DNA from 2 places in the Brevibacillus sp. HB1.1 genome. Region 2 is predicted to be linked to the other one. Evidence: predicted binding sites of a transcription regulator. Region 2 holds the regulator's gene; the other holds the start of a gene.
The links. The regulator LexA, encoded in region 2, represses DNA repair genes until DNA is damaged. The targets are predictions, from matches to a motif close to CGAACATATGTTCG.
Positions count from the first base shown of each region.

Region 1 (11,417 bases), on a different contig from region 2:
ACGATAAATCTTCCCTCGTAATCTTTTCTTTTTGCTCCTTTAAAAACACACTCATCTGTCCAGTTGGCTCCAACAACGCAAATTCAACATCGGCAATGTTTTTTACGTCTTTTTGCCGCAGATGTACCATCAAATCATCCATGTTCAAGCGATTGCGACGCATCGCCTGCTCCCTGATTTGCCCATTTTCTATAATCAAATCGGCAGAGCCGTCCACTGTATCGCGGAATTTCTTGCTCTTTAATGACAGATAAGCGAAGGCGACTTCCAATAAGGCAATCAACAGCATCGGCAAATAAAACCGAAGGGCAGGCTTATCGACATCCTCAATCGCCAGTGCAGCCATTTCTGCAAGCATAATCGAAATGACCACATCAAAAACGGACAGCTTTCCCAATTCCCGTTTTCCCATCAACCGCACTAAGATCAGGAGGAAAAAATACGAGAAAAGGGTGCGAAGTAACACCATTGTAAGATTATCCACTTACGCTGCCCCCCAAGAACATTTGATACTAGTGTTCAACAGGGGGCAGGGAAAGTATTAGCACCAATTACAGCCACTTTCGCTTGCGGAAAATGTGAAGCATGGCAAACGTCATGGCTAGCATAATCACGAGTGCCACGATCAGCATATACGGTTCTGCTTCTTCACCCAGCCATGCGAAAGTATTCATCCCGAATAGTCCGGTGATAAATGTCAACGGAAGGATGATCGTGGAGATGATCGTAAGAACCCGCATCGTCTCCGTTGTTTTGGCGCTAATGATGGTATAGTACGTATCCAACGCACCGTTTACCAGATCACGGAAGGTTTCCGTTGAATCGGAAATCCGCTCCAAGTGGTCTGTTAGGTCGGTGTAGAACGGAACGTTTTCCTCGGAAATATCGAAGGAGTAACGGCCATTGACGTTCGCGAAAATTCTTTTTTGCGGCATGATCACACGCCTGATTAAAATAATCGTTCGCTTCAACGCCAAGAACTCTTCGGTAATTTCCTCCATCTGATGCTCATAAATCTCGTCCTCCAGCTCGTCAATCCGCACACTAATCCGATCAATAATGGGAAAATATTCATCGGTAATCCCGTCTACAATGGCATACAGCAAATAGTCAGGACCTCTGTTCAAGTAAGAAATGTTGCGGTGACACATGGCAGCGATCCGACCGATGGTATTCATCGGGGACTTGTGGATCGTCACGATGTAGTTAGGGCCGAGAAAAACGTTCAGTTCTACCGTTGTGATCTCGTCATCACTTTCTTCATTGTAACGCAGGGCGTGAAAAACGAAGAAATAGTAGTCATCGTACTTGTCTACCTTGGCACGTGGACTGACGTGCAGGCAGTCCTCAATTGCCAGCGGGTGAAAGTCGAAAATCTTGGCAATATAGGGCAGTTCATTGTTTCCCACATCATACAGATCGATCCAGAGTAGATCCTCTGGTGATTTCAGCCATTGATCTTTCGTTGCCAGATCAACGTCGTGAAACATCTTCTGTTCAGAGTGGTTATAAAAGTACGTTTTGATCAATCTTCCTCACCCCCGTCTCGTTCCCCATCCATCATACGAAAATTCCTATCAATGTTCAACGCGAAGATGAATACGTGAGCCAAGCCTCTCATATAGATGTACAAACACTTCCAATAAAGGGGGTACATACCGTGCGAAGTGCATCTACCTCTGTACTGACAGGTCTATTGTATACGACATGTCTTGTTTTAGTTGGAGCGTTGCTCGCGACCTTGCTCCTTAGCTTCACCTCGTTACGGGAAGGCACGCTGCCCTATTTTACGTACGTAATCAATGCCATCGCCCTCTTGATCGGGGGATTCGTTACTGGACGTCGTTGCGGCGGCAGGGGCTGGTACTACGGCGGACTTACCGGACTCACTTACTTCCTTTTCATCCTCTTGATCGGTTTCCTCGGCTTTGACGCCCCTATGCAATGGGGGACCTTCCTGTTCTTGTTCGGCGCTTTCGGAGTGGCAGCGTTAGGTGGGATTCTCGGCGTGAATTCGGCCAATTCCAACAACAAGCATAAAAGCGGTAAACCTAAAGTTATCAAGCCTCGCCGCTAAAACAAGACAGAAAAAAGCAGGTGGATCACCCACCTGCTTTTCGCATGTATTATTTGGATTCTTCTTTTGCTTCTTCGCTCTTCGCTGGTTCACTCTTTGCAGGTTCGTTGCTGGAAGAAACTACGCTGTTGATCGCACCACGATCGAACGTAACGTTCACGTTATGAGCAATACGCAAAGTGATAGTATCATCAGACAGGTCTTGGATCGTTCCATGCACTCCACCGATTGTTACGATCTTGTCGCCTTTTTTCAGAGCACCAAGCATAGCGTTGCGTTGTTTTGCCTTCTTTTGTTGCGGACGAATCAGCAAGAAGTAAAAAATCGCAAACATGATGATAATCGGTAAAAACTGAGTCAAGCCATCCATGAAAAAAATCCCCCTCGATTAAAAAGATCTATCTTCACCCAATCCATATTGAGCGAAAAACTGGTCGCGGAAATCTTGCAAGCGGTCTTCGGCAATCGCCTGACGCACCTGTTCCATTAACTTCACCAAGAAATGCAAGTTGTGGTAGGTAGTTAATCGGATGCCAAAAGTTTCCTCCGACTTGACCAGGTGTCGGATGTAAGCACGGGTGTAATTTTTGCAGGTGTAGCAATCGCAATTTGGATCAAGCGGGGTAAAGTCGCGCGCGTATTTTGCATTGCGGATGACCAGTCTTCCCTGGCTTGTCATGCATGTCCCATTGCGGGCAATTCTTGTCGGCAACACACAATCAAACATGTCGATGCCGCGGATCGCTCCGTCGATAAGCGCATCTGGTGAACCAACCCCCATCAAATAGCGGGCTTTGCTTGTCGGAAGCAGTGGAACGGTGTGCTCCAGCACTTCATACATCAAAGGAAATGGTTCTCCCACACTCAAACCGCCGATCGCGTATCCTGGGAAATCCATGGAAACGAGATCGCGTGCACTTTGTGCGCGCAAATCGTTGAACATGCCACCCTGAACGATTCCAAACAAAGCTTGTTCGTTTGGACGAGTATGTGCCTTCAGGCAACGCTCTGCCCAGCGGGTTGTTCGCTCCATTGATTTTTTTACGTAATCGTACTCCGCAGGATACGGAGCACACTCATCGAATGCCATGAAAATATCGGCACCCAACGCATTTTGAATCTGTGTAGCCTCTTCAGGACCAATAAACAGCTTTTCTCCGTTTAGGTGAGAACGGAAGGATACTCCTTCCTCCGTGATCTTACGGAGGTTACTAAGGCTAAATACTTGAAACCCGCCGGAATCAGTCAGAATGGCACGGTCCCAATTCATGAAGCCGTGCAATCCACCCGCCTCGCGAACAATTTCATGCCCTGGACGAAGAAACAAATGGTACGTATTACTGAGGATGATGCCCGCGCCAAGTGCTTTTAACTCCTCGGGGCTCATCGTCTTTACTGTCGCTTGTGTACCGACAGGCATAAAGACAGGGGTGTCAATCGTCCCATGAGGGGTATGTAGCTTACCGAGACGTGCACCAGTTTGCTTGCATGTTTTGATTAACTCGTAGCGTACAGCCAAATCTTTGCACTCCTCAAGCTATGTATGTAAGTCTTACCTATTATAGAAAAACTTCTGGGTGAAGTAAACCCACCTGACTAATAAGTATACACTTATACAGGTGGGTTGTTCACATTTTTATAAAATGAACATCGCATCGCCAAAACTGAAAAAGCGATACTCCTCTTCCACAGCCGTTTTGTAGGCACGCATCACATTTTCTTTTCCAGCCAAAGCACTCACTAACATAACCAGCGTAGACTTCGGCAAGTGGAAATTCGTCAGGAGCCCGTCCAGAATGGAAAACGTGTAGCCCGGATAAATGAAAATATCCGTCCAACCAGAGGTTGCGACCAGCTTTCCTCCATTCGCGCGCCCTACTGTCTCCAATGTGCGGCATGATGTCGTCCCGACAGCGATTACTCTTCTACCTTCTGCTTTTGCCTGATTCACCAGCTTTACTGTTTCCTCGGGAATCTCATAGTACTCCGCGTGCATGACATGCTCTTCCACGGAATCGGCTGATACAGGGCGAAAAGTCCCAAGTCCCACATGCAGGGTCACGTAAGCCAGCTGTACGCCTTTGGCAGCGATTTGCTCCAAGTACGGCTTCGTGAAATGGAGACCGGCTGTCGGAGCTGCTGCCGAGCCGCGCTCCTTCGCATAGACTGTCTGGTAACGCTCACTGTCCTCCAGTTGTGCGTGAATATACGGAGGCAAAGGCATTGAGCCTAATTGGTCGAGAATCTCATAAAAGATACCCTCGTACAAAAAGCGCACGATTCGTCCACCCGTCTCTGTCACGTCTTCACATAGACAACGCAATAGACCGTTACCAAAAACCACTTCTGTCCCCGGCTTCATCCGCTTCCCGGGCTTCACCAGCGTCTCCCAGCGATCATCCCCCAGTGATTTCAACAAAAGGATTTCTATTTTTGCACCAGTCTCCGCCTTTTCTCCAATCAATCTGGCAGGTAAAACGCGGCTGTCATTCATGACGAGTACATCCCCTGCCTGGAGGTGATCGATTAAATTGGTAAATTGCTGATGAACGATATTACCTGTTTGTTTCTCTAATACGAGCAATCTCGATGATGTTCGGTCTTCTAACGGGTGCTGGGCAATCAAATGCTCCGGCAAATCAAAATCAAATTGTTGCACGTCCACGAAATCGTTACTCCTTTTTGCGGTAGATCTTGTGGCAAACGACTTACTTTTCGATTGTCACATCCTGGTAGTAGTGTTGCAAGATATCTTTGTAGTCATACCCTTCCTCTGCCATCGCACGAGCTCCGTATTGCGAAACACCAAGTCCGTGCCCAAAGCCAGTACCACGGAAGATGAATTGCGAACCATTGATCATTTCTACTTCAAACTTCGTGCTGCGCAGAGAGGAGCCACCTTGTTGAAAAACAGATCGGAAAGCATCCGGTGAAGATACGACGATCGGCGTCCCATTTGCTTCCATCGCGATCACACGTCCAGATGGACCGCGTTCTGTCACTTTCAGGCTCGTTACGTTCCCTGAAATGCGTGGAGCTTTGTTCTTGTCATGCGCGGCATTGATCATGGCTGCAACCTCTGTAGAGGTAAACGGTCCACGCGTCCACGAATACGCATTTTCTTCTTTTACTTCTGAGAGGATTGTTACTTCTGCGCCAGTAGGGAGTACCGACAACACACGATGAGTTGTTGTGCTTGGACCTGAGCGCAAATTGGTATTCTCGGTCGAAATGACCGCTATTCTTTGTCCCGCTGAATTGCTCTGGCCTGTTTCGGTGACTAGATCATTTCTTACATAGCCGAGCGATCCATCTGCTAAAGCCACGCGATACCATACGCTCGCATTGTCCATTGGATATGTGTCTTTACTCTCGACAGATCGCAAATAAGGAACTGGATTGCCCCATACTTCTGTGCCGTCCGCCGTCATACCGCCCGCATTGGAATAGAAGAGCGACTCAGCTGGTTTGCCTTGGTAGTAAATGATTTCGCCTTCTGTCTCGTCGACAGCCTCACGTACATCATCAGACTCTTTTGTATAGCCATAATACGCCTGTTCGAAAACCGTATCGGACACATTGGCAACTTCATACTTATTGCCTTGCCACACAGCACGAGTTCTCGACAGGACCGCCTGTGTTTTCAAAGCTTCCACCGGCCAGCCTGGAGCCATCTCAGAGCCAACGACTCCATATAAATATTCTTCCATTGGAAGCTCATTTACTAGCGTCAAGTGACCATTGTATTCCGACAGCTCCATCTCGCCGCGATATGTGCGCTGCTCTCGTTCTACAACGCCAATCACCGATTCATCGCCTGCTTTATTCGCTTCAACTGTCAGCTTTACTTGAGGGGAGAATACATATTTCCAAATCATTTCATCTGGTGATCCGTATACATCCTGCTTCAATATAACATAAGATTGGCTGGCTGGCTCCTGATAGGAGAAAGAAGGAAATGCGGCGTTTGCTCTTCGTTTCAATTCTTTCACAGCATCAGGACTAACCTCGTCTCCGATCCAAACCGCATATTTGACTTTATCCCCATCTGATACCATCACGGGATAAGCAGGAATACCGGCTGCTTCAAATGACGCTTGCCATTCTTGCGCTTCCTTTAAGCTTTTGAATTTACCCGCTTCGAGTCGATGCGGACCTTTTACCAGCGGATTCTGCCCGATTGCTTGGGCAACCGTTTTTGCCTGATTGGCTGCAGCCTGATACGTGTCATACGTTCCGCTTACGACCTGATAGACGGTCTGACTGTTACGTTTTGTCACCTGGATTGAGCCCTCGTATTTTCGTTGGCTCATTTGCTGTGCAATCTGCTGTGCGCGATTCCAGTCACCTGTTTCGGCAACGATCAAATGATATTCATCAACCCGGTAACGAGCTGCATCTCCCTTTAATTCAGGTAAATCTGTCTTGCCCTCGGGTCCATTGAGCACGACTCCCATTCCATTTTCAGCAGTTAGCGTAACGGAAGGAACTACTCCCCGATAGCCTTGTCCTGTATCGACAAATAGCGCAACTCTGATATTGTCGCCGGCAGCCTGCGCTGGTACTTGTCCTCCTACGAGAACTACTGATAGCAGGCCCACCGAAAGGACTTTCCCCATCCATTTCTTTCTCATGTCGTCCATTGTCCTTTCTCCACCTGATTTTGTCTAAGCTTGATTTCGTCAAAAATTGGCATGTCTTCCCATGTTTTTCGACAATCGCAGGCTGATCTCCTGCCTTTTTCGTAAAATGGGACCAAACACCCGCATGCAAAAAGACCACCGGAACAATGAGCTCCGATGGCCTTCACACTTGCCTATTTAAACAGCCGGAATAAATACATGCCAAGAGACAGGACGATGCTAATCACAATACAAGTCACAATCGGAAAGTAGAACTTGACGTTTTCCTTTTCTACCACGATATCTCCCGGCAAACGCCCCAGTGGCAAAAATCTGCCTCCTACCTGCCACAAAAGACCGATTACGATTAAAGCAGCACCACCAATAATAAGTAGCTTGGCTACAGGATTCACGATTTCATCTCCCGACCAAAGTGTTGGTACGCACTCGGGGTGAGTACACGCCCCCGCGGCGTCCGCTGCATAAAGCCGATCTGCATGAGATATGGCTCGCAAACATCTTCCACCGTTTGTGACTCTTCTCCAATTGTTGCTGCGATTGTATCCAGCCCAACCGGTCCACCGTCAAAGCGATCAATAATCGCTAGCAACAGTTTATGGTCAATATGATCAAGACCACAGGCATCCACTTGCAATCTTTCCAGTGCTTCTTTGGCAATCTCTGTCGTAATGACGCCTTCACCTTTTACTTGGGCAAAATCGCGAACCCGCTTCAGCAAACGGTTTGCCACCCGGGGTGTTCCACGCGAACGTCTGGCAATCTCCTCTGCCCCGCCTTCTCGAATGACGACCTGCAAGATGTCGGCTGCCCTCGAAACGATAAAGGTCAGTTCCGGAACTGTATAAAACTCCAGGCGATTTACAACCCCAAAGCGATCTCGAAGCGGCGCGGACAGCATTCCAGCTCGCGTCGTGGCCCCAACCAGTGTAAAGGGCGGCAAATCCAAACGAACACTGCGAGCGCTTGGCCCCTTACCGATAATGATGTCCAGCGCAAAATCCTCCATAGCCGGATACAAAACTTCCTCGACGCTTCGGTTGAGCCTGTGAATCTCGTCGATAAACAGGACGTCGCCTTCTTGCAAATTCGTCAAAATCGCCGCCAAATCACCCGGACGCTCAATAGCCGGACCTGACGTCGTGCGGATGTTCACACCCAGCTCATTTGCGATAATTTGCGACAAGGTCGTCTTCCCTAGACCAGGCGGACCGTACAGCAGTACGTGATCCAATGACTCTTTTCGCATTTTCGCTGCTTCAATAAAAATTTTCAGGTTTTCCTTTACGTGTTGTTGACCGATGTATTCGTTTAAATAGCGAGGACGGAGGCTCAGCTCCGCCGCATCTTCTTCCCAATTCATATGCGTCGTGATGATCCGAGAATCCAAAATCCTACCCCCTCATGAGCAACGCAAGCCCTTGTTTGATGAGCTTTTCTACACCATCGCCCTCTTTTGATTTCTCAGACAGCGTGTTTCTGATTTTTTGCAGTTCACCATCAGAGTAACCCAGTGCGGTCAATGCATCGAGCGCTTCGTTCAGTGCAGATACAGCTTGCTCGCCTGCTGTCAAATCACCCGCTGCAACAGTCAAAATCGCAGATGGTGTGTATCCTACCAATTTATCCTTCAAATCAAGGATAATGCGCTGGGCAGTCTTTTTCCCAATCCCCGGAAATTTCGTCAAATAGGTAACATTCTCCTGTTGAACCGCCATCACCAACTGCTCAGGCGTCGCTGCAGCCAGAATGGCCAATCCGCCCTTTGGCCCGATTCCGCTAACATCAAGCAGTTTACGGAACAAATCGCGTTCGTCACGGGTAGCGAAGCCGTACAGCAGAATGGCATCCTCCCGCACATGGTGGTGGGTAAACAATTTGGTTTTGTTGCCTTCATACCGAACGAATTGGTACGGGTTTGGGCAAAACAGTCGATAACCAATTCCGCCCGTTTCGATAACTATGTATTCCGAATCGAGATAACTAAGTGTACCTTCTACAAAATCAATCATTTCTTGACCCCTTCCGAAATGGAAATGAACGCGCGAAACTGTGCGTGCGTAATCGCAATACCCAATGCGTCCGCCACGTCGTCAGGCTTTGGTACTTCTTTTAACCGCAATAGGAGCTTCGTCATTTCCTGAATTTGTTTCTTCTCTGCTCCCCCGTAGCCAGTCACGGCTTGCTTGACCTGCATCGGGGTATATTCATAGACCGGCACACCAGCCAGCTCTGCCGCAAGCAAAATAACCCCTCGCGCTTGACCAACTGTAAAAGCCGTCGTCACATTTTTATTAAAGAAAAGTTTTTCGACCGACATTTCATCGGGACGATATGTTTCCAGAAGGCTCTGCATTGCCTCAAAAATCTGTTTCAATCTAAGCGGTACTGACAATCCTGCTTCTGTCTGGATGCTTCCATATTGGACGGGACGCAATTGGCTGCCCTCTTTATCCACAACCCCGAAGCCAACAATCGCAATACCAGGGTCAATTCCTAAAATGCGCATAGTCCACTCTCCGTGAGCAAAGATTCTACTCTCTACTGTAACACAAAGCATCCAGAAAGCGAACGTGTATTTCCATTTTATATCCGAGTTCAAAAAGTCGACTTTTTGAACAATCTTATAAAAAACCCGCTCCTTATAAAAGGAACGGGTTATACGGTGTCTGTTAGTGTTTGTTCATTCCGAGTGAATCCGACACATCATGCTGCAAGTGGGCATATTCGTCCACGCCACTTTGCATGTGCTCTTTGATCTTGTTGATCTGTTGGTAATTGAGCTTGTTGTGCCCCTGGTTCAACTGAACGTACAAACGCTGATGGAACTGGTCTTTGTAGCTACCTCTAGGCATGGTAGACATGGTCTAAAGACTCCTCCTTCGATCACCGTATGAAATCAGTATGGCGTAAGCGCAAGGGCGTTATGATACCAAGATTTACGCAACATGAGCCAGACATTTAATTGAAACGATAAGCAGTGGAGGTGTTGGTTGTTGCGAAGCAAAGTCCTTATTTTTTGTATATGCCTTTTCGTAATCGCACTGTCAATGCCACACTCTGCATTTGCCAAGGTCAAGAATGACATCACGGTCACCGTTTCAGTCTCACCTGAGTCCTCTTTCCAAACGACCATGTCCTTCCGTGATCAAAAGCAATTTACGAAGCGGCTATTAGGCTCTACTACCGAAGTCGCCTCCTACAACCCCCACTGGATACGAGCTACACTGACCGTAAAAAAACGAACGTATGTATATGATCACGATGGACAGCTTTATGAAAAAGAAATGCCCCGCCGTTATGTTTTGGCAAACGATGTTCGCCAGCGGATCGAAGAAATGGTCAAGTCCGTTGAGGCAGTCCATTTTGCACATGCCATACCCTGGGAACAGGTGAAAAAAACGTTGAAACGGATGGAATTCGGTACCGTGATTGATTTAGAGACAGGACAACGTTTTGATGTCCAGCGCAGAGCAGGTAGTCGCCATGCCGATGTCCAACCGTTGACACGCAAGGATACACAGATCATGAAGAACATTTATCAGGGAAAATGGTCGTGGAAGCGCAGAGCCATTCTGGTAGAGGTAGACGGTACTTATTTTGCAGCATCCATGCACGGAATGCCTCACGGCGCTGGCGCGATTAAAGGAAATGAATTCCCGGGGCATTTTTGCATCCACTTTTTCGGCAGCTCCACTCATCGACGCACAGAGCCCGATCCTAGTCACAGCATGATGATTCTAAAAGCCTCCGGAGCACTTGCGACTACAATAAAAGGGGCGTCTCCAGAAGAGCTGGTCGGTTATTTCCTCACTGCGTTGCATGAGCACGACACCCATGCAATGCGAATGACAACGGACGGATTCTCACTTCCTGAAGGGCTGTCCGCGATCGAATCTGTGCGAACGTCAGAAATCGTCATCCCGTCAGATGAACGTGGCCCCCTCTTGATAGAGGTTCCTGTTCGGCTCACGTACATCGCCCGGGAAGGCGGTAATTTCCGACGAACATGGAAGTTTCTTTTGCGCCGCGAAGTCCCGGGGGAACGCTGGCGAATCATTGCGGTTGAACTGAATCCATAGCAATTGAAACAAAAATCCCTTTCCAGTCCAATACGTGCTTGTTACACGAAAGGCTCGAAAGGGATTTCTTTTAGGTCCACCCGTTTTCATTGGCCACTCCATTGGTATTCGCCATAGGTGGACAATACACTGTTATACTCTGCCAGATTCCGAATGCGAATCCCTCGTTTCAGATTCTCCCATTCCTCTTTTGGCAGACTCGCTTCCATTTTTGCCGTATCGATTCGATAAAAGGTCTGTACGACATCTTGTTCAGCAGGCAGACCATGAAACAGGGCAAGCATGCCGTCTGACGCTATTCCGATATGTCCATTCTCCTTGCACGCTGGCGCTATATCCTGCTCGCGTTTCATTAAGATCATCTTGACAGGTTCTGCTTGTACAATTTCCCATCCATTATAGTTGCCCATGACGTCTGCCAGTTGATTGGTACGAACTGCCACATGTTCTTCGTCTCGCACCCCACACAAATAATGGCGAGCTAAAACCAGTTCGTACGACGTCCCCGCGACTACATCTGCTTTGCCTGAATGGTTCAGTAAACGAGCAAGACCCGAATCGTTTCCGTCCTTTCCTACTAACAGGATACCGATTACGACGCCAGTGGCTAATGCTGCA
Region 1 covers NZ_JABMIV010000008.1:198,135-209,551, forward strand. The annotation lists gene HPY27_RS20665 (DUF421 domain-containing protein) at 1-484, opposite strand, end outside; gene corA (magnesium/cobalt transporter CorA) at 552-1,529, opposite strand; gene HPY27_RS20675 (TIGR04086 family membrane protein) at 1,661-2,077, shown strand; gene yajC (preprotein translocase subunit YajC) at 2,127-2,447, opposite strand; gene tgt (tRNA guanosine(34) transglycosylase Tgt) at 2,466-3,596, opposite strand; gene queA (tRNA preQ1(34) S-adenosylmethionine ribosyltransferase-isomerase QueA) at 3,714-4,742, opposite strand; gene HPY27_RS20695 (SpoIID/LytB domain-containing protein) at 4,786-6,720, opposite strand; gene HPY27_RS20700 (DUF2905 domain-containing protein) at 6,894-7,112, opposite strand; gene ruvB (Holliday junction branch migration DNA helicase RuvB) at 7,109-8,107, opposite strand; gene ruvA (Holliday junction branch migration protein RuvA) at 8,112-8,729, opposite strand; gene ruvC (crossover junction endodeoxyribonuclease RuvC) at 8,726-9,226, opposite strand; gene HPY27_RS20720 (hypothetical protein) at 9,390-9,581, opposite strand; gene HPY27_RS20725 (hypothetical protein) at 9,711-10,799, shown strand; gene HPY27_RS20730 (BofC C-terminal domain-containing protein) at 10,886-11,417, opposite strand, start outside.
Region 1: the regulator LexA is predicted to act here: its motif matches at 9,286-9,299, upstream of ruvC (crossover junction endodeoxyribonuclease RuvC).

Region 2 (11,417 bases):
TTGGATGGAATACGAGAAGGCTTGTCGAATCTTTTTATTCGTAAAAGGGGGCATGGTTGTATTAAAGGTGACGGCAACTGTATTCGGATACGGCGCCATTACGATTTTTCCTTCATCCTGTAAAGCGGGGATCACATCGACGGGCAACACGTAGGTTGGATGCCCTCCCCAATCCAAATCACCAGAATCAAACAACGCTTGAGCGGTGTTGGTATCGGTAATCATGCTCCACACGATTTTGTCGAGCTTCACGGTATCTTTGTCATGATACTTCTCGTTTTTCACAAGAACCAATTTGTTTTTATGCTCCCACAGCTCCATTTTGAATGGGCCGTTGCCCACGTAGTTGTCTGGAGACGCTGCCCAATTCGGATGTGCCTCCAAGGTCTTTTTATGTAAAGGAAACAATGTCGGGAAAGCCGTCAGCTCGTAAAAAAACGGAGCTGGCGAATTGAGCTTAACCTCTAGTGTAAAATCGTCTAACGCTTTGACCCCTACGTCTTCATATGATCCTTTCCCTGTGTTGAATTCCTCTGCTCCTTTAATGAAATAAAGCATATAAGCATATTCGGATGCTGTCTTCGGATCGAGATTTCTTTTCCAGGCGAACTCAAAATCATGGGCGGTTACCGAATCTCCGTTGCTCCATAACGCATTCGACTTCAATTTGAACGTGTACGTCGTCAAATCCTCGGATACCGTATAACTGTCGGCAATTGCGTTGGCTATTTTCCCATCCGGTCCATAGCGAGTCAATCCTTCAAAACAGGCAGTAATGACATCAAAGGAAGTGCCATCGGAAGCAAGTCCGGGATCTGCTGTCGGAGGCTCTCCACCGTCTGCATTCCAATTCAATACCCTCTCTTTTCCTGTTGGCTGCGCTGGTTGAGATGCCTGATCATTCGGTTTGTTCGTTACCGCCGTTTCACTTGTACTACAGCCCGCTAAAACTTGAAGTAGCAAGAAGCAGCTCAAAACGAAGCTCATCCTCTTTCTCATTGAGACCATCCCCCTTGATTCCATTCGATTCCATACACCAGTAAACGCTATCGCTTTATCACACTACCATGATAACGCAAGTGTAGACGAAACAAATCAGACGGTATGGCGAAAAACAGAGCGCATAGAGACTCTTATTTTGTACAAATTGTCTAACTATTTGGAATTCGTTGTTGCGACAAAGAAAAAAGCCAGTCTTCCCTTCGACTGGCTACAAGTGGTTGAAACGATTACAGCGTTTCCAATAATTGCTCGACTGCTTCCACAACGGTCTTGATATGTTGATCGCTAATGTGTCGATGCGTCGTAAAGCGAATGACGTACTCGTCAAAATCAACAGCGAGCACTCCTTTTTCCTCCAAACGCTCCAAGAAGGCGACAGCTGTTTGCCCAATCGAGTCTGTATTCACCAGCACGATATTCGTCTCGACTTGCTCGACCTGAAGCGATAGCTGGCGCAAGCCTTTTGCCAATTGCTGTGCCCTTTCATGGTCTTCTGCCAATCGTTCGGCCATCTGTGTCAGAGCGATAATGCCTGGTGCTGCCAAATACCCTGCCTGACGCAGCCCGCCTCCTACTTTTTTTCTCCACCATCTCGCCTCTTCGATAAACGCACGATCTCCAGCCAAAATGGAACCCACCGGAGCACTCAGCCCTTTGGACAAACAAATCTGGACGGTATCGGCAAAAGCGCTTAGCTCACTGACTGCAACACCTTGAGCCACAGCCGCATTGAAGAGACGAGCACCGTCCAAATGAACGGGAATACCGTGTTTTTGTGCTGTATCATAGACACTCTTCATTTGCGCAACAGAGATTACCGCCCCGCCAGCGCGATTATGCGTATTTTCGAGACAGATCAATTTTGTGCGAGGAAAATGGATATTGTTGCCCCGAATCGCCCTCTCTACATCTTCTGCACGTAGAGCACCACGTTCTCCAACCAGCGTCCTTGTTTGTACGCCAGCCAATGCCGACATAGCGCCGCCCTCATAGTAAAAAATGTGCGAATCCGCTTCCGCAATGACCTCGTCTCCGTTAACACAATGCGTCAAAACAGCGACCTGATTGCCTTGCGTTCCACTTGTTACGAACAGAGCAGCTTCCTTTCCGAGTATTTCTGCCGCAATCGCTTCCAAACGATTGACAGTTGGGTCCTCTCTATAAACATCATCACCAACCTCCGCTTCCACCATCGCTCGAAGCATCTCCTCGGTTGGTTTCGTAACGGTATCGCTGCGCAAATCGATTTTCATAGATGACTCTCCTTCCACCGTATTGTCATTCTCTAGACATATCGTAACACTTTCAACATTGCATCCTGTTTTCCCTCTTGCTAAGATGAAAGGGTAACTTACATACAGTTAGGGGATTTGACCTGTGAAACTAAAAATCACTCGTAACGCTGCCAAGCAATTGGCTCCAATCATCGAGGCAGAAGAAGACAAAGAATTGAAACTGCGCGTTTATATTACTCACTCTCACGGTGATCATGCACACTACGGACTCGCTCTGGACAAGCCAACAGAAGAAGATGTTGTGATCTCGACCGACAAAGAGATCGATGTGATCGTGAAAAAGGATGAGCCATTGCTGGATGGCATCATCATTGATTACCTTTTCTTGCCACAAGAAGGTTTTGTAATTACCAACCCTTCCAAAGGTAACACAGGCGACCACTAAGCATGATACAGATAAACCCTCTGCTTTTTTACAGGCAGAGGGTTTTCTTTGATGATGAGAATCTTATTCGTCAGTAGACATGCTAAACAGCGCTGTCGGTAAATCTTTCAGCAACGGGGAAGATACGTCATCAACCTGCGTCATAACAAGGCGATGGACAGGACGTGTCATCGCGACATACAACAGTTTTGCGTCCCATTCATTATTTTGATAGGCGTCTACATCCAGTAGAATGACCACATCAAACTGCAAGCCTTTTGTTAAGAAAGCAGGCATGATGGTTACGCCACCCGGAAATTGGTTATCTTTTGTTCCTAACAGGGTTAGATCAGCTATTTTGTCTTGCAGGCCTTTATGTGCTTTTTTACTCGCTTGAATGGTTTTCGCTACGATCGCAATCGTTTTGAAGCCTTCCGACTGGTAGGCAACCACACGCGAAGAGATGTCCTCCCACAGTTGGGCTCGTGAGCGAGCCTTGACCATGATTGGTTTTTCACCATGTCGCAAAACCGGTTTTGCCAATACTGTCTCGGGCAATTCAATTTGCCTCAACACTTCATTGGCACAACGCATAATCTCAATAGTCGAACGATAGCTTTGCGACAACGTATAATAGGAAGGAAACAGCTGTGCAAAAATCCCCTTCGTCAACTCTTCCCAGGCATGAATCCCCCGGTAGCTATGAATACCTTGCGCAATATCTCCCACGATCGTTAGCGAGTTTCGCTTAGTTGCCAATGCAATGACGGCTATTTCTAGCGCACTCAAGTCTTGTGCTTCATCCACGACCGTATGATCAAAATGCTCTGCCTTATTCATTCCTTCAACAATATGCTGCAAGTATAGCAATGCCGCGATATCTTCCGGCTCCAATCTCTCCTCTGCAAACAATGCAGCGCTAGACTGAGTCACATCACGCACAATTTCGTCTGAAATGTCAGCAGGTACGAGCTTGCGCAGCAATTCCTCGTCAGCAATCAACTCGCGATAAGCTGCGAAGATTTCCAGTCTCGGAAATGAAGTCAGGTACGTATCTAATATCTGCTCCAGCATTTTCTCGAATTTGTACAAGCCTTCTTTGTCCAAATCGACTTTTCGCTCTCGCAAATGGGCAAACAATTGCTTGTTCATTTCTTGTTTCAAATGCTTGCGAAGCGCTTCTACCCGTCGATGATACGGCATAGTGGCGAATTGCTCCAAGAAGCATTGGCGAATAAAATCACCCGGAATCGAAAATACTTGCTTCGTTTTGTTGTATAAAAAGCTGAGCTTCTTGAAAGGAATTCTTGTTTCGACGATATACCGAATGTATTGCTCCAGCGCCTCCCGACAAGCGAGCGATCCTTTAAAGCGAAGCCTGTTTCGTGTCATTTCTTGCTGGCGCTCATCCTGCCCCTCTTCGAAGAACAATTGAAGAGGCTTATCAGGACTCACGATTCTCCATCCTTTTGGCAGCAGAGGCTTCACAAGACGCGCTGCCCAATCTACAAAAGTAGACTGTTGAACATCATCGACTCCCAGCTCAGGCAAAACCTCGGATATATAGGTAAGAAACATCCGGTTAGGTGCAAACACCATGAACTTTTTGGACATCATGGAATCCTGGTAGTTATAAATCAAATAGGAGAGTCGGTGCAGAGCAATGGTTGTTTTTCCGCTCCCCGCTACTCCTTGCACAACAATGGGCCGTTCTTTTTCCGCCCGGATAATATCATTCTGCTCGGATTGAATCGTAGCGACGATGTCTTTTAGCCTACTATCGTTCGCCTGATTCAGATTGGCTGCCAAAAATTCATCAATGAAGCCCTCTTGCAAAAATTCGTCGGGATGCCCCATCTCGCGGTTAATCGTTTCTTTTACCGCTCCATCATAGATGCCGACGATCTTTCCGTCTTCGATCGCAAAATTACGCTTTAGTCGAACTTCACCACGCACGATCTCGCGTCCCATCCGGTAAAACGCTTCTTTGCTCTCACCGGAATAATAAAGACTGGCGATAGGCGCGCGCCAATCCACGACGACAGAATCAAACGTATCGCTGCGTACAATTCCCCGTTTTCCTATGTAGACCTCATCCAGCTCGTAGATTTCATCTTTCAAGAAATCCACTCTGCCGAAATAAGGCTTCTCTCGACCCTGATCTTCCAGGTAGCTCAATTCCTTAGCCTTTTTATAGTTAACGACCTGTTTGACATAATCATCTGTTGCCTCGCGAATATCATTGCGAAGCTGCTCCATTTCTTCGTCGATCGCTGAAATTGTTTCATCCAGCTTTTTTTGTTCCCATTCATAATCACGATGCTGTGTACTCACATTCATTCCCCCTCACATGTATCGTGTCATTGAACGACTCAGGACCATTGCCTGGCCAACCATATTCCAACCGCACAAGAAAGTAGACCGACTCCCAAACTAAGCAGAGCGTACAAAGTGCCACGTAACAGGTGGCCTTCTCCCCAAAAAGAGACTACTTCCAAGGAGAAGCTTGAGAAAGTCGTAAATCCTCCCATGACCCCCGTTGCAAATAAGAGGTAGAGTGTCGGAGATAAAAAGCCACGTTCTTTCCCCAGCACGAACAAGATGCCGATGATCAAAGATCCACAAACATTGGCGATCCAGGTTCCCCACGGCCATCCCGGCTGATTCGCGAGCAAAGACAATAGGTAGCGCAAAAGAGAGCCAACTGCTCCTCCAACCGCCACAGCTATCCACGCCATCGCTTTCCCTCCCTGGCTATCACAGCTTATGTATGTCACAGAAAAAGACACCCTAGCGTCAAGCGAGGATGTCTGTCGTATCAGTAATTGTTATCTTACTGTTTTGGCTTATTTTCTTCAAGGTCTTCCACATAACGGATGGAATCCAAATTTGCTCTCAATGAAAGCTTAACGGCGTCAATGTACTTTTGGCGCAATGCTTTTTGTTCGAGCTTTTCCTCTTCGGTCAAACCTTCTTCGCGCGATTTTTTGACCAATTCGTTGATGCGTTTAATTTCTGCGTCAGATACCACTGCTGGTTCCTCCCACTCTGTAGTAGTGCCGCTTCATTATACCACATTCGAATGATCCCGCAAGACAGCCGAACACTTACGGAGTATCAGGAAGGATGAGAGTCTGACCTGGGTAAATCCTGTTGCTCTCTAAACCGTTCGCATCCTTAATTTCTATTATATAGTCCCGAACATCCATCTGATCTGTATTGTATTGAACAGCTAACGACCATAGGCTATCTCCAGATTGTACGGTTACTTCTATGCCTTGTGGCTCCTCCATTGGCGAAGAAGCAAACACTAGTTCGGTTAACAGGTAAAAAAAGAGAGTAAATGTAATAAGAAACAAGAGAGCTTGTCCTCTCGTGATACCAAAACGAACACGACGTTCTTCTTTTTTCTCGAAACGATTACGTACTGTCAATGAATTCATAATAATGGCCTCCTCACAAACATACGTTCTGATCACTTGTAGCCTCATAATAAATGAGAACATATGTTCATGTCAACAAATAATCGAACTTATGTTTGTCGAACGCAAGCTCCCATGGTATAATATAGGAAAATATGTTCGAGAAATCAGGGGTGTCTTTCTATGTCAAAATTATCGAGTAGACAACAAGCCATCATCGAGTTCATACGAAAGGAAGTTCGTGATAAAGGATATCCGCCATCTGTACGTGAAATTGGGGAGGCTGTTGGACTAGCTTCCAGCTCAACAGTACATGGGCATTTGGCACGCTTAGAGAAAAAAGGCCTCATTCGTCGAGATCCTACCAAACCTCGTGCCATCGAATTGCTATCAGATGAAGATCGTTTTCAAGACAATTTCGAAGACTCTGTCGTCCGTGTGCCAGTAATCGGAAAAGTAACCGCTGGACAACCGATTACTGCCATTGAGGATGTAGAAGAGTACTTCCCGCTTCCAGACAATATCGTGACTTCTGACAAGGTCTATATGCTGCGCGTCTCCGGGAACAGTATGATTGATGCCGGAATTCTCGACGGAGACTACGTCATTGTTCGCCAACAGCACGTAGCCAACAATGGTGATATTGTCGTAGCCATGACAGAAGAAGACGAAGCGACCGTTAAAAGATTTTTCAAAGAAAAGAATCACTTCCGTCTCCAACCGGAAAATGCCACGATGGAACCGATCATCCTGGAGCATGTCACTATTCTCGGTAAAGTCATCGGTGTTTATCGACTCATTCACTAGTTCCCACGTAAAAAAGGACAGCCGAGGCTGTCCTTTTTGTTTTCTGTCTATTATCTGGCGATAAAAAACCAGATGATCATCGTAACTTGCAAGATGACTTTTACGACTGCACTACCTAAAAATCCGATCAGTGAGCCTACGCCCGCTTTCACTGCTCTCTCCATCGACTGCTTCTGCACCATCAACTCTACGAGAACGACGAATACGAACGGTAAGATCAGCATACCAAACGGTGGGAAAACGAAAATCCCGAGGATAATACCGACCGCAGCAGCAATGGACGACCATTTGGACCCTCCATACCTTTTCACGAAGTACATATTCGTCAGCAAGTCAGCACCGTAAAGCAGAATGCTTAGAACGACCATTCCCCACCAAAAGGATGCCGGCAATCCCGCTCCCGGATCTGCAATGAAAAAGTGATAGAGCAAAAAGCCCGCCCACAGTAATATCGTATCAGGTAAAACGGGTAAGAAAATTCCTGCGATGCTTAGCAAGAACAATAACACAACCACTACCCACAAAAATATTTCCATCTACTACACTCCCTTCATTTAGGTATACGAGTGATTATCGATTTCGTTGCGTACTTATTCACTTTTGTCTAAACTTTTTTAAAAGAAAGCAGACATGGAGGTAGTCTCATGAGAAATTGGCATGATCTCTCCTACTTGGGCAGAGGGACGATTCGCCAAAAAGCAGCGTGGGAAGCGATTCAACAGACGCACATCATGGAAGTACTATCCGATTACCATCCAGTGCTTGCCGGAACCATCCCATTGGACATTGATGTTGTGCAAAGCGATCTGGATATTATTTGCGAGAGTCATGATCTGGAGCAGTTTGAGCAGGCTGTTCGTACAGCATTTGGCTGTTTGCCCGGATTTGAAGTGACACACTCAGATGTGAATAGTACGCCCACGTGCGTTATCTCGTTTTTCACAGCTGGCTTTTGGTTTGAATTGTTTGCTCAACCGGTAGCTGTCGAAAAGCAAAACGCCTATCGTCATATGGACATCGAAGCACGATTGTTAGTCATAGGAGGCTTGGATGCGTATAAACAGATCAGGACTCTGAAGCAAAGCGGCATCAAGACAGAGCCTGCATTTGCTCGATACTTTCATATCCCAGGTGATGATCCATACGAGGCTTTGTTGCAATTGGAGCCGTTAACAGACCAGGAATTACGACAAAGAGTTCAGCTGCTGCGAAAGGATTAATCTTCGAGCAAAGAGCCAATCTCTGCTGCTTGAAAGCAGGAAGGATGCATCGCTTTCGGGCGAAAAGCTTTTTGAATGCGGGCTTTTTCGTTTCATGTCTCGCAACGCGCTTTTAACCTATATACTTAAAACCTTGTCAACGCTTTAATGGTCGTTCATATGTGGAAAATAAAATATGTAACTGAGGCATTGGAAGGCTACCTCTTTTCAAACCCCTTTAAACGGAGCAAATGAACTTACCATTAAATGCAGTGATGTGGGATATTACTATCAAAGGACAATAGTTTAAAATCACTGTTCTAACAAGTGTCATATCAAGGTAATGAAAGATGAAATAAGCTTCTCTCCCATATGAGAGAAGCTTATTTCATTATTATTCTTGTTTTCAGATACAAGCCGAACATGATTGAGGGCTTAGCAGGTAAACTGGATGTAATAATGATACTGGTTATATGCACAAAAACCTAGACGGGTTTCCATCTCACGGTAGGCTTTTCGGTTATTTTTTATAGAAAAGACACCTTCCCCTTTTCGCATGGTTATTCACTCCCTGATCTACGATTGGGGAAATGTAATCGAAATGAGGTTCCCCGATTTGGGCTGCTTTGTACTTGAATTTTCCCGCCATGTAAATCCACTAAATGCTTAACAATTGACAAACCAAGGCCACTTCCTCCAGTATGACGTGATCTGGATTTCTCCACCCGATAGAACCGCTCCCATATTAGTTCTAATTCTTTCTCGGAGATTCCAATTCCCTCATCCTTTACTTCAATTACGGATTCTCTGAGCATTTTCGTTACACTGATCAAAACCGTTCCTTCACCCTGAGAATAACGAATCGCATTATCTATTAAGTTCATTAAAATTTGGTGAAACCGCTGCGGGTCCACCCAAAAGTACACAGGAGGACAAATTGTAAGAGATAACTTCACTCCCAATTCTTCAGCACGTGGTGTCATTTCCTCGATTATTCTTTCTAATAAACTTCGAATAGCGACCCGTTCTTTTCTTAATGTAATTTTACCTTCATCCAATCGACTCAGTGTCATCAAATCGTTGACTACTTGTTCGAGCCGATCAGATTGATCCCGGATGATCGAAATTAACTTACTTGCGCGATTTGGCGTCATTTCTGAATTCTGAAGGAGGGTTGCATATCCTTTCACATATGTAAGGGGAGTACGTAATTCATGAGCTACATGAGATAGGAATTCTCGACGGGACGACCGATAATAAGACAAGCTTTTGGCGAGCTGGTTTACTTGACGAGTGAGTAAAGAGAGTTCGTCTTTACCTTCTAAAACAACTCTTACATCATAATTACCCTCATCGAGATGCCTAATTGCATTGATAACGTTTACAATCGGTCTTACAATATATCTGGATAATAGTAAGCCAAACCCACTCGTGATTAGTAAAGAACCCAAGCCAGCAAGCAATAACATTGTCTGAAGAGACTGTAATGTATCTTTCAGCCAAGTTGGTTTCGTTATAACAACTACCGTTCCTAATAGATTTTGTCCTCGTTGAATGGGACTTTTTGCTAAAATGAGACGATCTGGTTCAAAAACCGTTTGAATCGCTTTTTGATTCGGACTTCCCTGAATCCAATTTTGAACAAAATTAAACAATGAATCAGGTAATCGTTTGGAATCAATAAGCAATTCTCCTTTGGGAGAAAAGACAAGAACAGTAGAAGAAGACTTTTCCTCCATTTCGCCGATATGCTGAAGAGTTTTTCTATTGAAGTCTACGCTTAACATTTGAGCAAAAGTCGATGCATGTTGAGCAAGTGCTAGCTCCGTATAGGATTGATAGTGAAGAGTTATAATTTGGTAGCTGATGGTTCCCAATAGCACAAGCCCTAGAATCATGATACCTAAAATGGTGATTAACAGCTTGGTCGCCACTCGATGCATCGTTATTGAACTCCCCATTTATATCCATAGCCCCACACTGTTTGAATGCCTTCTCCTTGAAAGCCAGCTTCCCGCAGTTTTATACGTAAGTTTTTAATATGAGAGTCCACTGTCCTAAAATCTCCATTGAACGAGTAGTTCCATACCTTGGCTAACAGTTGTTCTCTGGGAAAGACTTGATTCGGATATTGAATGAGAGTGGTTAGCACTTCAAATTCAATCGGGGTAACCTTCATCTTCTTTCCATGAACCCATACTTCTCTTGCTAAGAGACGAATCTGAATTCCTGATTGCTTAATCTCCTGTATTTCTTGCCCCTTTCTTGTCCGGCGTAGTACCGTTTTCACACGCGCCGATACTTCTGCCGGTTCAAATGGCTTCGTTATATAATCATCCGCGCCTAGTTCCAATCCTACTACCCGATCCTCCAGTTCGCCTCGAGCACTGATCAAAATCACGGGAGTTTTATCGCCTGTACGTCTTAATTCTTTGAGTACATCAAAACCGTCTGTCCAAGGCATCATGATGTCCAACAAACAAAGATGAAATGCTTCATTGTGAAGTAACTGAAGCGCCATTGTTCCGTCGCTGGCTGTGGAGACAGAGAAATCCTCCTCTAATATCATACTTAGCAAATCGAGCATGGTCTCTTCATCATCGACGATTAATATCGAAGTGTCCATCATACAACCCTCTCTTTGATAGATATGAACCTTGGTGACTATCATAAATGGAAATTATGGATAAATTATGTAGCAGAACCTTTTTATGGTGATAGTTAACCAATTCTCCAATAAAAATCCTAATTTTCTCCATATCTTTTAGCTAAGATACAGAAATCCCCGGTGCATTATAAAAAGTCAATCAACATGGTTATTATCTGTTGAATCATGAATCAAGGAGGAAAAAACGTGGAAATTCTCTCTCGGCTTCGATTAGTAGATGTAAACCAACTTGCCTTTCAAGAACGAGTAGAACCAGCGCGATTGAACCGAACATGCCAGTCTATTCTTGAAGAAGGAGTCTTGCGTCATCCGATCATAGTTACCCCTCTTATGGAAGGTCGATATTTGATTTTAGACGGAGCCCATCGGACGCAATCATTACGCCAACTAGGATGCATGAAGATCCCTGTTCAGGTCGTGGAAGCATCGGAAATTTCTTTCAACGCATGGGAACATCTCTTGCCACTTGGCCTGTGGATGGATACTTTACAACAGTTGCCAACCCTCCAATGGGTGAGGAAGCTCCGGAAAGAACCCCCTATTGCGGAAGTAGTTTATCCGAATTACACCCAATTTTGGATTTATCCCCACGAAAATTATGTGAATCATTGGATTCGGTTACAAGCCTGGCACCAAATTGTAGAGATTTATACCCAGAAT
Region 2 covers NZ_JABMIV010000001.1:272,005-283,421, forward strand. The annotation lists gene HPY27_RS01145 (peptide ABC transporter substrate-binding protein) at 1-999, opposite strand, end outside; gene ltaE (low-specificity L-threonine aldolase) at 1,230-2,255, opposite strand; gene HPY27_RS01155 (HesB/IscA family protein) at 2,380-2,682, shown strand; gene HPY27_RS01160 (HelD family protein) at 2,746-4,995, opposite strand; gene crcB (fluoride efflux transporter CrcB) at 5,034-5,399, opposite strand; gene HPY27_RS01170 (DUF896 domain-containing protein) at 5,495-5,692, opposite strand; gene yneA (cell division suppressor protein YneA) at 5,769-6,104, opposite strand; gene lexA (transcriptional repressor LexA) at 6,267-6,890, shown strand; gene HPY27_RS01185 (DUF456 domain-containing protein) at 6,941-7,426, opposite strand; gene HPY27_RS01190 (DUF4269 domain-containing protein) at 7,535-8,110, shown strand; gene HPY27_RS01195 (sensor histidine kinase) at 8,650-10,032, opposite strand; gene HPY27_RS01200 (response regulator transcription factor) at 10,035-10,718, opposite strand; gene HPY27_RS01205 (ParB N-terminal domain-containing protein) at 10,944-11,417, shown strand, end outside.